Regions from separate parts of the Promicromonospora sp. CA-289599 genome, predicted to be linked through region 1. Evidence: riboswitches for the same ligand, from Rfam matches in the RefSeq annotation. Region 1 holds a riboswitch; each other region holds the start of a gene.

What was found. A riboswitch is a leader RNA that binds a small molecule or an ion and turns the genes downstream of it on or off. The one in region 1 is predicted to bind cyclic di-AMP.
Region 2: it holds a riboswitch for cyclic di-AMP, as region 1 does, so the genes downstream of both, ACQEVI_RS11915 (C40 family peptidase) here and ACQEVI_RS08840 (C40 family peptidase) in region 1, are expected to answer to the same signal.
Region 3: it holds a riboswitch for cyclic di-AMP, as region 1 does, so the genes downstream of both, ACQEVI_RS20080 (C40 family peptidase) here and ACQEVI_RS08840 (C40 family peptidase) in region 1, are expected to answer to the same signal.

The regions. Positions count from the first base shown of each region.
Region 1 covers NZ_JBNJNI010000001.1:2,014,159-2,018,362, forward strand. The annotation lists gene ACQEVI_RS08835 (universal stress protein) at 1-690, opposite strand, end outside; gene ACQEVI_RS08840 (C40 family peptidase) at 858-1,610, opposite strand; cyclic di-AMP (ydaO/yuaA leader) riboswitch at 1,661-1,848, opposite strand; gene ACQEVI_RS08845 (iron dependent repressor, metal binding and dimerization domain protein) at 2,027-2,743, opposite strand; gene serC (phosphoserine transaminase) at 2,828-3,937, shown strand; gene ACQEVI_RS08855 (MHYT domain-containing protein) at 4,056-4,204, shown strand, end outside.
Region 2 covers NZ_JBNJNI010000001.1:2,675,106-2,679,309, forward strand. The annotation lists gene ACQEVI_RS11900 (ion transporter) at 1-185, opposite strand, end outside; gene ACQEVI_RS11905 (GlsB/YeaQ/YmgE family stress response membrane protein) at 398-664, shown strand; gene ACQEVI_RS11910 (hypothetical protein) at 661-1,602, shown strand; gene ACQEVI_RS11915 (C40 family peptidase) at 1,752-2,441, opposite strand; cyclic di-AMP (ydaO/yuaA leader) riboswitch at 2,489-2,686, opposite strand; gene ACQEVI_RS11920 (hypothetical protein) at 2,852-3,745, shown strand; gene ACQEVI_RS11925 (S8 family serine peptidase) at 3,891-4,204, shown strand, end outside.
Region 3 covers NZ_JBNJNI010000001.1:4,507,025-4,511,228, reverse strand. The annotation lists gene ACQEVI_RS20090 (MarR family transcriptional regulator) at 1-134, opposite strand, end outside; gene ACQEVI_RS20085 (substrate-binding domain-containing protein) at 220-1,275, shown strand; cyclic di-AMP (ydaO/yuaA leader) riboswitch at 1,515-1,680, shown strand; gene ACQEVI_RS20080 (C40 family peptidase) at 1,680-2,441, shown strand; gene ACQEVI_RS20075 (purine-cytosine permease family protein) at 2,537-3,961, shown strand; gene ACQEVI_RS20070 (cysteine hydrolase family protein) at 3,958-4,204, shown strand, end outside.

The DNA.
Region 1 (4,204 bases):
GTTGGACGGCAGCCACGCCAGCATCCCGCTGTTCCCCACGGGCACGCCGGTGACGGCGGTCAGCTCCGCGCCCCACGCGTTCGCCTGCAGGATCGCGTGCTGCAGCGCCCGCTCGGCCTGCGGCGACCCGTCCACGCCGACGACGATGCGGCGCACCTCCCGGATCTCGCCCGCCCCTGACGCCGTCGTGCTCGTCTCGGCGTCAGTGCCAGACCCGGTGCCCGGCACGTTCCAGGAGACGCCCCTGTTCACCTCGGCACGCAGCGGGACCACGACGACGGGGCACCGCGCGTGCGCGGGCAGCGCGGACGACACCGTGCCCAGCAGCCGCTCCGTGAACCCGCCCCGGCCCCGCGTTCCGACGACGGCCAGTCCGTAGTCGCCGGACAGCTCCACGAGCACGCCCGCCGCGTCGCCGGTCGCGACCTCGGTCGTGGCGCGCACGCCGGCGTCGGCCACCCGTGCCTCCGCCTCGGCGAGCACCGATTTGGCGCCCTCCTGGATGGTCGTGTCGTCGAGGGCGGCGTATCCGCCGTCGAGCGACGCGGCCGTGAAGGACGGCAGCGAATAGCTGCAGACGATGTGCAGCGCCCAGCCCACGCGGTGCGCGTAAGCGGTGGCCCAGTCCAGCGCGTGCAGGCTCGCGGCAGATCCGTCCACCCCGACCAGTACGACCTCGGATCGCGTCATCGCAAGACCTCTCTTCGCCCAAGCACCATTGCACTCCAACGCTACCGGCGGGGCGCGCGTTATGGGTAACCAGCGGCAAAAAGACTGCAGAACGATGGCAAAGCAGAGCGCCCACCCGGTCACCGGGCAGGCGCTGTGCTGTGCTGTGCGGTACTACGCGGCTGGGATCAGCCCAGGCGGATGAACGTGGGGTTCGACTGCCAGATGGTGCGGAAGTCGACGACGGTGCCCGGCTTGGACGCGTCGATCATGGTGTTGCCACCGGCGTAGATCGAGACGTGCCCGGGGGTCCACATCAGGTCGCCCGGCTGAGCCTCGGACGCCGGCACCTGGGTGCCGTAGCCGGCCTGCGCCGACGACGAGTGCGGCAGGTTGATGCCGAGCTGCGCGAAGACGTACTTGGTGAAGCCGGAGCAGTCCATGCCGCTCGGGGAGGAGCCACCGGAGACGTACGGCACGCCGATGTAGCGGCTCGCGATCGAGATCACGGAGTTGCCGATCGCCGACGCGGGAACGTCGACGGAGCTGGCGGTGGAAACGGTGCTGGCGGCTGCCTCGGCGGCCTCAGCAGCCTCGGCGGCGGCAGCCTCGGCCGCCTCCTCGGCCTCTGCCTCGGCGAGCTCCGCCTGGTAGTCCTCGTTCTCGGCGGCGGAGACCACGGAGACCGCGGACTTCTCGACGTTGAGCTCTGCGTCGGGTGCGACCGACACGACGGGTGCGTTGGACAGCGCCTCACGGGCCTGCGTCGCCAGCGCGTTGAGGTCGACCGAGTTCATCTTCGCGTGGCCGGTCTCCACCGGAGCGGCCTGGGCGACAAGAGCGCCACCGAAGGTCGAGACGAGGAGTGCGCCACCAGCGGCTGCGACCGCGGTGCGGCGGCCTACTGCGGCGTTCTGAGCAAGTTCGGTGAACGGAGTCACTGGTCGTCGCGCAGCCCGATGGCGAGCGCGAGTCGTACGTGCAGTCACGTAGTACCTCTCCTTGAACGCCTTCGAGGTCAGCTGTCGGGTTCGGGTGGGAGAAATCACCCGGCCGAGCAATCCCGAAGGAATACCCGGCTTCACCCCGAGGACGCGCCCTGGCGCCCGTTGGTGGGTCCCCCGCCTCTGTCATGCGGTCGTCTTGGGGCCCCGGCCGGTGACAGAGTTCGGCGTCCGTCCGAGGACCCCCACGAATAACTCCGTGGGAGCGGTCCGAACGTACCGGACCTCACCCTCGATGTCACGTTCCGGCAACGAGTGCCAGACCGTGTCGCGGGAGGGGTGCTACCTTTCCGACAAATCGGACGACGAACTGGGCGGTGAACCGGACGTCCGAGGGCCTGTGAGGGACCGGTTCAGGCCGTCGCGACGAAGAGGTGGCGGGCCACGTCCTCGCCCAGCTCGAGCGCCGTATCCGCACCGTCGACGGACACCGTGTACGTGCCGCCGCTGTGCTCCGCCGTGATGCGGGAGCCGGGCACCAGGCCGGCCTCGGACAGGCGAGCGAGCAGCTCGATGTCCGTCTGCAGCGGCTCGGCGATACGGGTGAGCGACGCCGCGAGCGGCTCGCCCTTGATGCCCTTCTTCGCCGCCGCCTCGAACGCGGAGGGCAGCGAGATGACGCCGGTCAGGAACGGCACGTCGGTGTACTCCTCGCCGAGCTCGAAGAGGCCGGGGATCGGGTTCCCGTACGGGTCGTGGTGCGGGTGGTCGAGGAGCCCCACGAGGCGCTTCTCGACCAGGTCGCTCATCACGTGCTCCCAGCGGCACGCCTCGACGTGCACGTGCTCCCAGTCGAGCTTGATGACGTCGGTCAGCAGCCGCTCCGCGAGGCGGTGCTTGCGCATCACGCGCATCGCCTTGTCGTGGCCCAGCTCGGTGAGCTCGAGGTGCCGGTCGCCCGTCACGATCACGAGGCCGTCGCGCTCCATCCGTGCGACGGTCTGCGACACCGTCGGACCGGAGTGCCCCAGCCGTTCCGCGATGCGCGCGCGCAGGGGCGTGATGCCCTCCTCGTCGAGCTCGTAGATCGTCTTGAGATACATCTCGGTGGTGTCGATCAGATCCGTCACGTCAGCTCCCGTCATGCGCACAGCCGCCCAGTCCGCCCTGGACACGTGCGGCCCGGGCGTCGGCCCAGGTTCTAGTCTAGTTCTGTGCCACTGACAATCCCGCCACACCTGCTGCCCGCCGACGGCCGATTCGGCTCCGGCCCCTCCAAGGTGCGCCCGGGACAGGTGGATCATCTCGTGGCGAACGCTCACGTTCTCGGCACGTCACACCGGCGGGCACCCGTGAAGAACCTGGTGCACCGTATCCGTGAGGGTGTCACGGAGCTGCTCGGCGCGCCCGACGGATACGAGGTGGTGCTCGGCAACGGCGGCGCCACCGCGTTCTGGGACGTCGCCACGCTGTGCCTCGTCGAGCGCAAGGTGCAGCACGCGGCGTTCGGCGAGTTCGGCGGCAAGTTCGCCGCCGCGACGGAGCGCGCGCCGTTCCTCGAGGCCTCGCAGGTGATCTCGGCGGAGCCCGGCGCCGTCGCCTACCTCGAGCCCGCCGCCGACGTCGACACCTATGCCACCCCGCACAACGAGACCTCCACGGGCGCGATGGCGCCGGTGCTGCGACCGTCGGGGCCGGACGGCGCCGTCGTGCTCACCGACGCGACGTCCGGGGCCGGGGCACTGCCCGTCGACCTGAGCCAGACCGACGCCTACTACTTCGCGCCGCAGAAGGCCTTCGCCGCGGACGGCGGCCTGTGGCTCGCCGTCCTGTCCCCCGCCGCCGTCGAGCGGGCCGCACGCGTCGAGGGCTCGGGCCGCTGGGTGCCGGAGTTCCTGTCGCTCACGACCGCGATCGAGAACTCGCGCCAGGACCAGACGCTCAACACGCCCGCCGTCGCGACGCTGCTGCTCCTGGCCGACCAGGTCGAATGGCTGATCGACCAGGGCGGGCTCGAGTGGTCCGCGAAGCGCTGCGCGGCCTCTGCCGAGATCCTCTACTCCTGGGCCGAGTCCCGGGAGTGGGCGACGCCGTTCGTCGCGCGCCCCGAGGAGCGGTCCGCGGTGGTCGGCACCATCGATCTCGCCGAGGAGATCGACGCGGGACGGGTGATCTCCGAGCTGGCCGCCAACGGCGTGCAGGACGTGTTCGCGTACCGCAAGCTGGGACGCAACCAGCTCCGGGTCGGCATGTTTCCCGCGGTGGACCCGGACGACGTCGCGGCGCTCACCGCCTGCGTCGACTACGTCGTCGAAACGGCCTGACCAGCGCGATCACGTCCGCAATATCCCTTGGACGGGGAGTTCGGCCTATTGTCCGAGCCGTGGGGACTCTGTAACGTTTCGGCATCCTAGGGAACCATTCGAGGGGCTGTTCAACACCATGCCTGTGATCGACCACTTCACCTTCGGGATCGTGACGCCACTGCTGGCGTACGCGATCTCGTGTACCGGCGCGGCGACGGGCCTTGCGTGCACGTCTCGCGCCCGAGCAGCATCGGGCGGCACGCGCGCGACGTGGCTCGTGTTCGG
Region 2 (4,204 bases), 660 kb from region 1:
ACCATCAGGATGTCGAGCGCAGTTCCGCTCACCATGGTCTCTGCGCCCAGGATCAGGGCGTTCGCCAGGATCACCACGAGAACGAGGTTGACGAACCACCTCTGGTCGAGGAACGCGCGGAGCCGCCCCCTCCAGGTGCGCGGTTCGATCCGCGACTCGGCCGGTGTGCCGATCGCCTGGTTCATGCGGTCTCCCTTGCTGTCACGTGCCCGGGGCCCCTGCCCCGGTCCTGCCTCGGGCCCTTGCCCGGCCGAACTGTAGCGCGGGTGTTCGGCCGGAGATTCCGCTGGGCGCAATGTCCCAATTTGGGAGTGATTCGGCGGGTCCGGTGGCAAGTCGGCGCGATCAGTGCTGAGGTAGTCGCAAGCAAGCCACACCACTCTGGAGGAAACACATCATGGGTTTCTTTGCGTTTCTCATCCTCGGGCTGATCGCCGGCGTGATCGCCCGTATCGTCATCCCGGGCAAGCAGCCGGGTGGCTTCTGGCTCACACTGCTCCTCGGTGTGCTCGGCGCCATGCTCGGTGGGTGGCTCGGCGGGCTCATCTTCGACATCAGCCTGGACGAGTTCTGGTCCTGGGAGAGCTGGCTCTTCTCGGTGATCGGCGCGATCATCGTGATCCTGATCGTCCAGGCCATCTTCGGCCGCCGCAAGACTGCTTGATCGCAGCACACCGCGGCCGCGGAGCCATCCTCGTCCTTCTGACGTCGATGGTCTCCGCGGCCGCGGTCGCGTGTACGGGTGGCGGCGCGCCGTCGTCCACGAAGGGTGCGGTGCCCGACGACGTCGCTTCCCGGCTCAGCGTCGAGGTGGCGCAGGGTCGCGAGCAGTACGCCGAGCGGGAGATCCGGCTCGAGGTCACCAACGACTCCGACGAGACGATGACTCTCCTCTCCGGGGCCCTGCGGACCGAGCAGTTCGGGCCGTCGCACCCCACCAAGGAGGGGCGCACCCTCGTGCTGCGGCCCGGCGCCACGCGCGCTGTCTTCGTGGGGCTGGGCGAGGCGCGTTGCGCGGACCCGGCGGCGGAGGACGGTGCCGCGACGGCGGCCGCGCCGTCCGCCACGATCACGCTCGCTCTCGGCGAGGGCGACGACCTGGGTCCGGCGACCGACATCCCCGTCGACGAGGTGGGCGATCCCATAGGGCACCTCGCCCGGAACCACACGGTGGACTGCTCGGCAGCGGCCGTAGCGGCGGGTGCTGACCTCACCGTCGATCCCGACGTCCCGGTCGAGACCCGCGACGGCGAGCTGACCGCCCTGGTCACCCTGCGGATCGAGCGGGTCGACGGCGGCCCGGAGGTCACCCTCGACCGGATCGCCGGGACCACCCTGATGAGCAATGCTGACCCGGGCGGCGAGGCCTCGGGCTGGGTCGGCCGGGACCTGGCGGGCCAAGGGTCCGGCGAGGTGGCCCTCGCCGTGGTGCCCGCTCGCTGCGACGTCCACGCGGTGGCAGAGGACAAGCGGGGCACGTTCCTGCCGGTGTACGCGCGCGTCGACGGCGTCCGGCAGGAGCCGGTCTACGTGCCGATGCCCGACACCGCGCGCTCCGACCTCTACTCCTTCGTCGCGGACTACTGCGACTGGCCGGAGTGACCGACCCCGGACACGCGAGAGGCGCCGCCTCCGGCGTCGGGCGGAAACCCGGCGCGGAGGCGACACCTCGCGATGTACTGCGGTAGCTCAGGCTCTGTGGCTGGCTCAGGCTCTACTTGTATCCTCTGGGCCTGCGGTTCCGCTCCGGCTCAGACGACGCGGATGAACGTCGGGCTGTTCTGCCACATCTCGGTGTAGCGCACCGGCATGCCGGCCGCCCACGCCTCGATGATCATGCCGTCGCCCGCGTACAGGGCCACGTGGCCGGGCGTCCAGACGATGTCGCCGGGCTCCGGGTAGGTGACCTGATAGCCGGAGCTGAGCATCGCGCTCGAGGAGTGCGGAAGGTTCACGCCGAGCTGTGCGTACGTGTACTGGATGAGGCCGGAGCAGTCCATGCCCTCGGCCGGCGACGCCCCACCGAGCACGTACGTGATGCCGAGGTAGTTGAAGGCGATGTTGATGGCCTGCTCGCCCAGCGGGACCGGGTCCGGTGCGTCGACCGAGACCACGGCGGGGCCGTCGCCCTTCTTGCCGTCGGCGCCCGAGGAGGTGCCCAGCGCTTCCATCTCGATCGGCATCTTCGCGTCGGACGGGACGGTAACGGTGGGGGCCGCGGCGACCGCCTGCTTGGCCACCGCGGTGAGGGATTGCAGGTCGACCGTGTTCAGCTTGGCGGACTTCACGTCGGTCTTCAGATCCATGGCGGGGGCCGCGTGGGCCGTCGTCGCGATGGTCGAGATCAGGACGCCACCGGCTGCTGCGGCGATGGCTCCTCGGCGGGCTACGGTGCCGGCGTTCTCTGTGGCGGTACGAGCAAGGATGGTCAGCGGTGTCATGGCCGGACGGCTGTCACGATGCCGTCCGCGAATGGAGTTCGTCACCTAAATGTCTCCTGTACCGCCTGCGAGGTCAGCTGTCGGGTTCGGGTAGGAGTACACACCCGGCCGCACGGCTACTGGGGGGTTCCGTCCGGCTTCACCCCGAGGGCGACGATGGTGCTGTCGCCCGGGAAGGTGGGTCCCCCGCTCCTGTCTCGAACGTCTGGTCATGAACCGGTGACAGGATTCGGCGTCCGATTCACGGCCTCACCGATGTGGTGGGGCAGAAGTCAAAGTACACACGTTCCCCAGAAAAGTCACGATCGGGTTACGCATTCCGGTCCCACCCGCAGAAGGCGCAGATTTGCGCCGTTCCGGTCTTCATGGGCTATGACCGACATCACATACATCGGCTACCGTTCGGCGGCATGGGTGAAAGCGCATATCGCGTCTCCGCCTGGTGGGTGCTTCCCATCAGTGCCGTCGTCTGGTGGGTGTGCGGGTTTCTACCCTGGCTCCTGCAGGTGTTGTACGAGGTCACAGGTCTTGCCGAGGCTTCGGCAGTGCGCTCCGCCGGATTCCTGCCGCTCCCGTTCACCGCCGACGACGCGGTGGTCGGCCTGGTCGTCATGGCGTTGTTCGGCGGCCTCCTCGGCGGCCTCACCGCGGGCATCCCGGCTTCGGGAAGGGCTGGCGCGGCTGCCGCGACGACGGGCACCTTGCTCGCCATGTCCGCAGCGGGCGGTGCCTCGTGCCTGCTCGCGATCCGCGGTAGTGCTCCCGGTGACGCCGCGCCGCTCGGGATGCTCGTCGTCACCGTCACTGCCGGGGTCGTGGGGCTGGCGGCCGGCCTCCTGGTGGCCCTGGGCCCGGCCGTCCTGCGTGGGCCCGCCCTGGCCCTGCCCGTCGTGCTCCTGGACGGTTGGCTGTGGGGTCTGGTGCCGGGCAGCCTGGTGTCGCCCACCGGAACGTGGTGGATCTTCGCGGTGGCGCTCGGTATCGCGTTCGGACTGGCGGTGGACAGCCGGCCGCTCGAGCTTCTCGGCTGGCTGCCGACCGCGGGCATCGTATGGGTGCTGCAGGCAGCCGGGCCGGCCCTCCTGGCCGTGCAGGAAAACATCTGGCCGGGCTCCGCGCTCACGGAGAACCCGCTGTCCGCAGCGGCGATCGTGGCGCACGAGCTCGCCTCGGCGGCCATGGTGCCCGACACGCACCAGCTGGGCGCCTGGGTGGTCGCCCTGCTGCTCGGTGCGGCGATCGCAGCGCTCCGGCTCTCCCGGGAAGCGGCGGACGAGAGCGAGCTCTCCGAGGCCTGGGCCTGAGGCGTCAGCTCGCGCCCGTGCTGATTGCGAGCGTGTAAATTTTCACCCGCCGTGCGTTGCGGGCCCTGTTCGACGCTTGTCCGGTCCCCGTAGGTTTGTCCAAGTTCGGGGGTATCCGGCCCGCGAGCGAACACAGGGGGCACACATGAACAGGAAGTCACTCGTCGGCGCCGCCACCTCCGCCGCGCTCGCCGTGGCGGTGCTCGCCGCCGTGGCACCCGGTGCGCAGGCTGCCACCGACGACCCCCTCCGGGACAAGCAGTGGGGTCTGGACCAGATCAACGCCGAGGCCGCCTGGTCGGCCGGTACGGGTGAGGGTGCGGTGGTGGCCGTCGTCGACACGGGCGTCGACTTCGACCAGCCGGACCTCGCCGGCCAGCTCCTGCCGGGTGCCACCTTTACCGGCTGCGCGGACGTCCGCCCGTGCGGCGACGGGGATTTCAGGGGCCCTGACGGCCA
Region 3 (4,204 bases), 2.5 Mb from region 1:
GGGCCGAGCACCTCGGCGGCGTTCCGGGCGGCGCGGCGAGCGGCGAGCACGGACTCGCGCAGCACGGTCGCGGACATCGCGTCGGCCACGTCGGCGTGGGACGTGGTCTCGACCGTCTCACCAGCAGTCCGCATGAGCGCGTGCCCTTCCTGTGTGCTCGTACACTACCCGCCAACACAGGCCGAGCCCAGAAAGGGCCCATCACCGGGACGGGGCGTCATGTCGGACTTCGTCATCGGTGCGCTCCTGCATTTCCAGGGCCCCGGGGGGATCTACGGCCCGTCGTGCCAGGCCGTGACGGAGCTGGCCGTGGCAGAGCTGAACGCGACGGGCGGGATCCTGAGCCGCCCGGTGCGTGCCGAGTTCCTCGACGCGGGTCAGCCGCTCCCGGTCCTGCGGCGTCAGGTGGCCAGGGTGCTGACCGTCGGCAGCATCCACGCGCTCACCGGCTGGCACACCTCGGCGGTACGGAACGCCGTCGTGCCGCTGGTGCAGCGCCGTGTGCCGTACGTCTACCCGGCCGCGTACGAGGGCGCCGAGACCCGGCCGGGCCTGTACGTCACCGGCGAGGTCCCGTCGGCGCAGCTCTTCCCCGCGATCTCCCGGCTCCGGGCCGAGCTCGGCGTCCGGAGCTGGTACGTCGTCGGTGACGACTACGCCTGGCCGAGGCGCACGTTCCAGGTGCTCTCCACGCAGGTCACGACACTCGGCGTCGAGTTCGCCGGCACCCGGTTCCTGGCCGAGCGGGGCGCGAGCCGCGCGGAGCTCGGCGGCGTCGTGAACGACATCGAGGCCTCGCGGGCCGACGGCGTGCTGATGCTGATGGTCGGCCAGAACGCCGTCCGGTTCAACAGGGCGTTCGCCCGGCAGGGCCTGCACGAGCGAGTCGTCCGCCTCAGCACGCTGATGGAGGAGAACATGCTCATGGGCAGCGGCGTGGGCGGCACGGCCAACCTGTACTCGACGGGCGGCTGGTTCCGCAGCCTGGCGACGGGCGAGGCCCTCGATCTCATCGGTCGCTACACCGCCCATCACGGCGTGCACGCTCCCGCCGTCGGCGCCGCGGCGGAGGCCTGCTACGAGGGGATCTTCGCGCTGCGCACCATCGTCGAGCGCGCGGGCAGTGCCGCGGTCGCCGCTACCGACCGCTCGGTCGACGGCGTGGTCTACGAGGGGCCGCGCGGCCCGATGCGGTTCCAGGGCAACCACGCCCAGCACCGCCTCTACCTCGCGCGCGCCGAGGGGTTCGACTTCGACCTCATGGGCGAGCTGTGACCGCCTGACGAAGCGACAATCCGACCAGATAGGCGGGCGGTCCGACCCGAGCGGCCCGTTCGCCCGGAATCACAACGTTCCGCCCGCGGTGGAGTGACCTACCTCATAGGGACAATTCGGGTCAAGTGGGACACGAACTGCCCCGTGAGCCGTGATGCGATTGTGACTTCGCGGCGGAACGGGGTTAGCGTCGCTCCGGTTCGCGGGAAGTCCGCGGGCACTCGAGGTGGGCGCCGAGCCCTGTCACCGCCCCGAGACTGCACAGAACAAAGACAGGGACGGGGGAACCACGTAAGCGGGCACCGAGACGGTGTCCTTGGGGTGAAGCCGCACAGGTAGTACGCGGCCGGGTCATTCTCCGATCCGAATCCGACAGCTCACCTCGTAGGCGTCAGGAGAAACTCTTGACTACTCGCACGCCTGGGCGCCACCGTGCTGCCCGCAGACCGATCACCCCGCTGACTCCCCTCTCCCGTGCCGCAGCGCGGGGCATCTCAGGTGCCGCCCGCCGCGGCGCGCTCGTCGTCGCCGGCTCCGGCCTGGCAGTCTCCCTGCTCAGCGTTCCCGCGGACGCCGCGCCGGTGGCGGACAACAGCCCGTCCACCGCCGAGCTCGACATCCTGAACAAGACGTCGCAGGGCTCGGTCGCCGGGGCAGCGGTGGTGGAGGCAGTGAACACCGCACCCGCCGTGCAGGTGGCGGCCGACAGCAAGTTCACGCTGGAGACGGGCACCATCAAGGTGACCCCCGCGCCCGAGCCCGAGCCGGAGCCCGTCGTCCAGGAGGTCGTCGAGACCGCCGCACCCGTCGCGAAGGCCGTCCCGGCCTCCGCCGGAGGGTCCCAGATCGTCTCGATCGCCATGCAGTACCTCGGTGTGCCGTACGTCTGGGCCGGCTCGACGCCCGCCGGGTTCGACTGCTCCGGGTTCACGTCGTACGTCTTCGCGCAGATCGGCATCGACCTGCCGCGCACCTCCTCGGAGCAGCGCTACGCCGGCACCCAGGTCTCGGCAGCCGAGGCCCAGCCGGGCGACCTCATCTGGAGCCCCGGCCACATCGCCATCTACGCGGGCGACGGCATGCAGGTCGAGGCACCGGTGCCCGGCCAGACCGTGCGCTACACGGAGATCTGGCAGAACAGCCCGACCTTCATCCGCGTCGGCTGACGTCCGCGGCGGCCGAGACCAGCCACCCGAGGGGCCCGCACCACATCGGTGCGGGCCCCTCGTGCGTGTCACCGGCGAGTGGCAGGATCACCACCATGAGCGTCCCCACGGCGGTCGAGACCAACGCCCTAAACACCATCGACGAGTCCGAGCGGCGCGGCTCGCCCCGCAGCCTGTTCTGGCCCTGGTTCGGGGCCAACGTGTCCGTGCTCGGGCTCGGTTACGGCTCCTACCTGCTCGGCTTCGGTGTCTCGTTCTGGCAGGCGACGGTGATCGGCGCGATCGGCATCGTGGTGTCGTTCCTCTTCTGCGGGTTCATCTCGCTGGCCGGCAAGCGCGGCTCCGCGCCCACCATGGTGCTGTCCCGCGCGGCGTTCGGGGTGCGCGGCAACAAGCTGCCCTCCCTGCTGTCGTGGATCCTCACCGTCGGCTGGGAGACGGTGCTCGTGGCCCTGGCCACGCTCGCGACCTCGACCGTGCTCGGGGCGCTCGGCTGGGGCGGCGGAACCGTCACCAAGATCGTGGCCCTCGTGGTCGTGGCGAGCATCGTGGTGGCCGCCGGCGTCTTCGGGTTCGACCTCGTGATGCGGCTGCAGGTGATCATCACCGTGCTGACCGCCGTGCTCACCGTCGTCTACATCATCCTGGTGGCCGACCACGTCGACTGGGCCACCGTCGCCGCGATCCCCGCCGGCGGCACACCGCAGGTGATCGGCGGTCTCGTGTTCATGATGACCGGGTTCGGCCTGGGCTGGGTCAACATGGCCGCCGACTACTCGCGCTACCTGCCCCGCTCCGCCTCCGGCCCGCGGATCGTCGGCTGGACCACGCTGGGCGCCTCGCTGGCCCCCGTGGTGCTGCTCGTGTTCGGCCTCCTGCTCGCGGGCTCCGATCCGGCTCTCAACGAGGCGATCGGCGCCGACCCGATCGGCGCCCTGTCCACGCTCCTGCCCACGTGGTTCCTCATCCCGTTCGTCGTGGTCGCCCTGGCCGGGCTGATCGGCGGCGCGGCGCTCGACATCTACTCCTCAGGCCTCGCACTGCTCTCCCTGGGCCTGCCCGCCCCGCGCTGGGTCGCCGCCGCCATCGACGGCGGGCTCATGGTGATCGGCGCGATCTACGTCGTGTTCGTCGCGGACTCGTTCATCGGCCCCTTCCAGGGCTTCCTCATCACGCTGGGCGTACCCGTCGCCGCGTGGTGCGGTGTGCTGCTCGCCGACATCCTGCTGCGCCGCCGCGACTACACCGACGCCGACTTGTACGACGCCGCCGGCCGGTACGGGTCCGTGAACTGGTCCGCCGTAGCGCTGGTGCTGGGCGGCACCGCCATCGGCTGGGGCCTCGTGACCAACACCTACGCCCCGTGGCTCGCCTGGCAGGGCTACCTGCTCGGCCCGCTCGGCGGCATCGATGGCACCTGGGCGTTCGCCAACCTGGGCGTGCTCGTCGCCCTGGCCCTGGGCTTCTTCGGCACGCTCCTGCTCACCGCGCGCACCGTCCACCGCCAGGAGGCGCGGTGAGCGACGGCGGAGCGGCCGCCGTCGCGCCACCCGGGCCCGACGCGGCACTGGTCGTGATCGACATGCAGGCCGTCTTCGCCCGCCCGCCCAGCCCGTGGGCCTCCCCCGACTACCCCACCGCGCTCGCCGGCACCCGCCGTCTGCTCCCCACCTTCGCGGGTCGCACGGTCCTCACCAGGTACATCGCCCCCACGGTGCCCGACGGCGCCTGGCGCGCCTACTTCGAGCAGTGGCCGTTCGCGC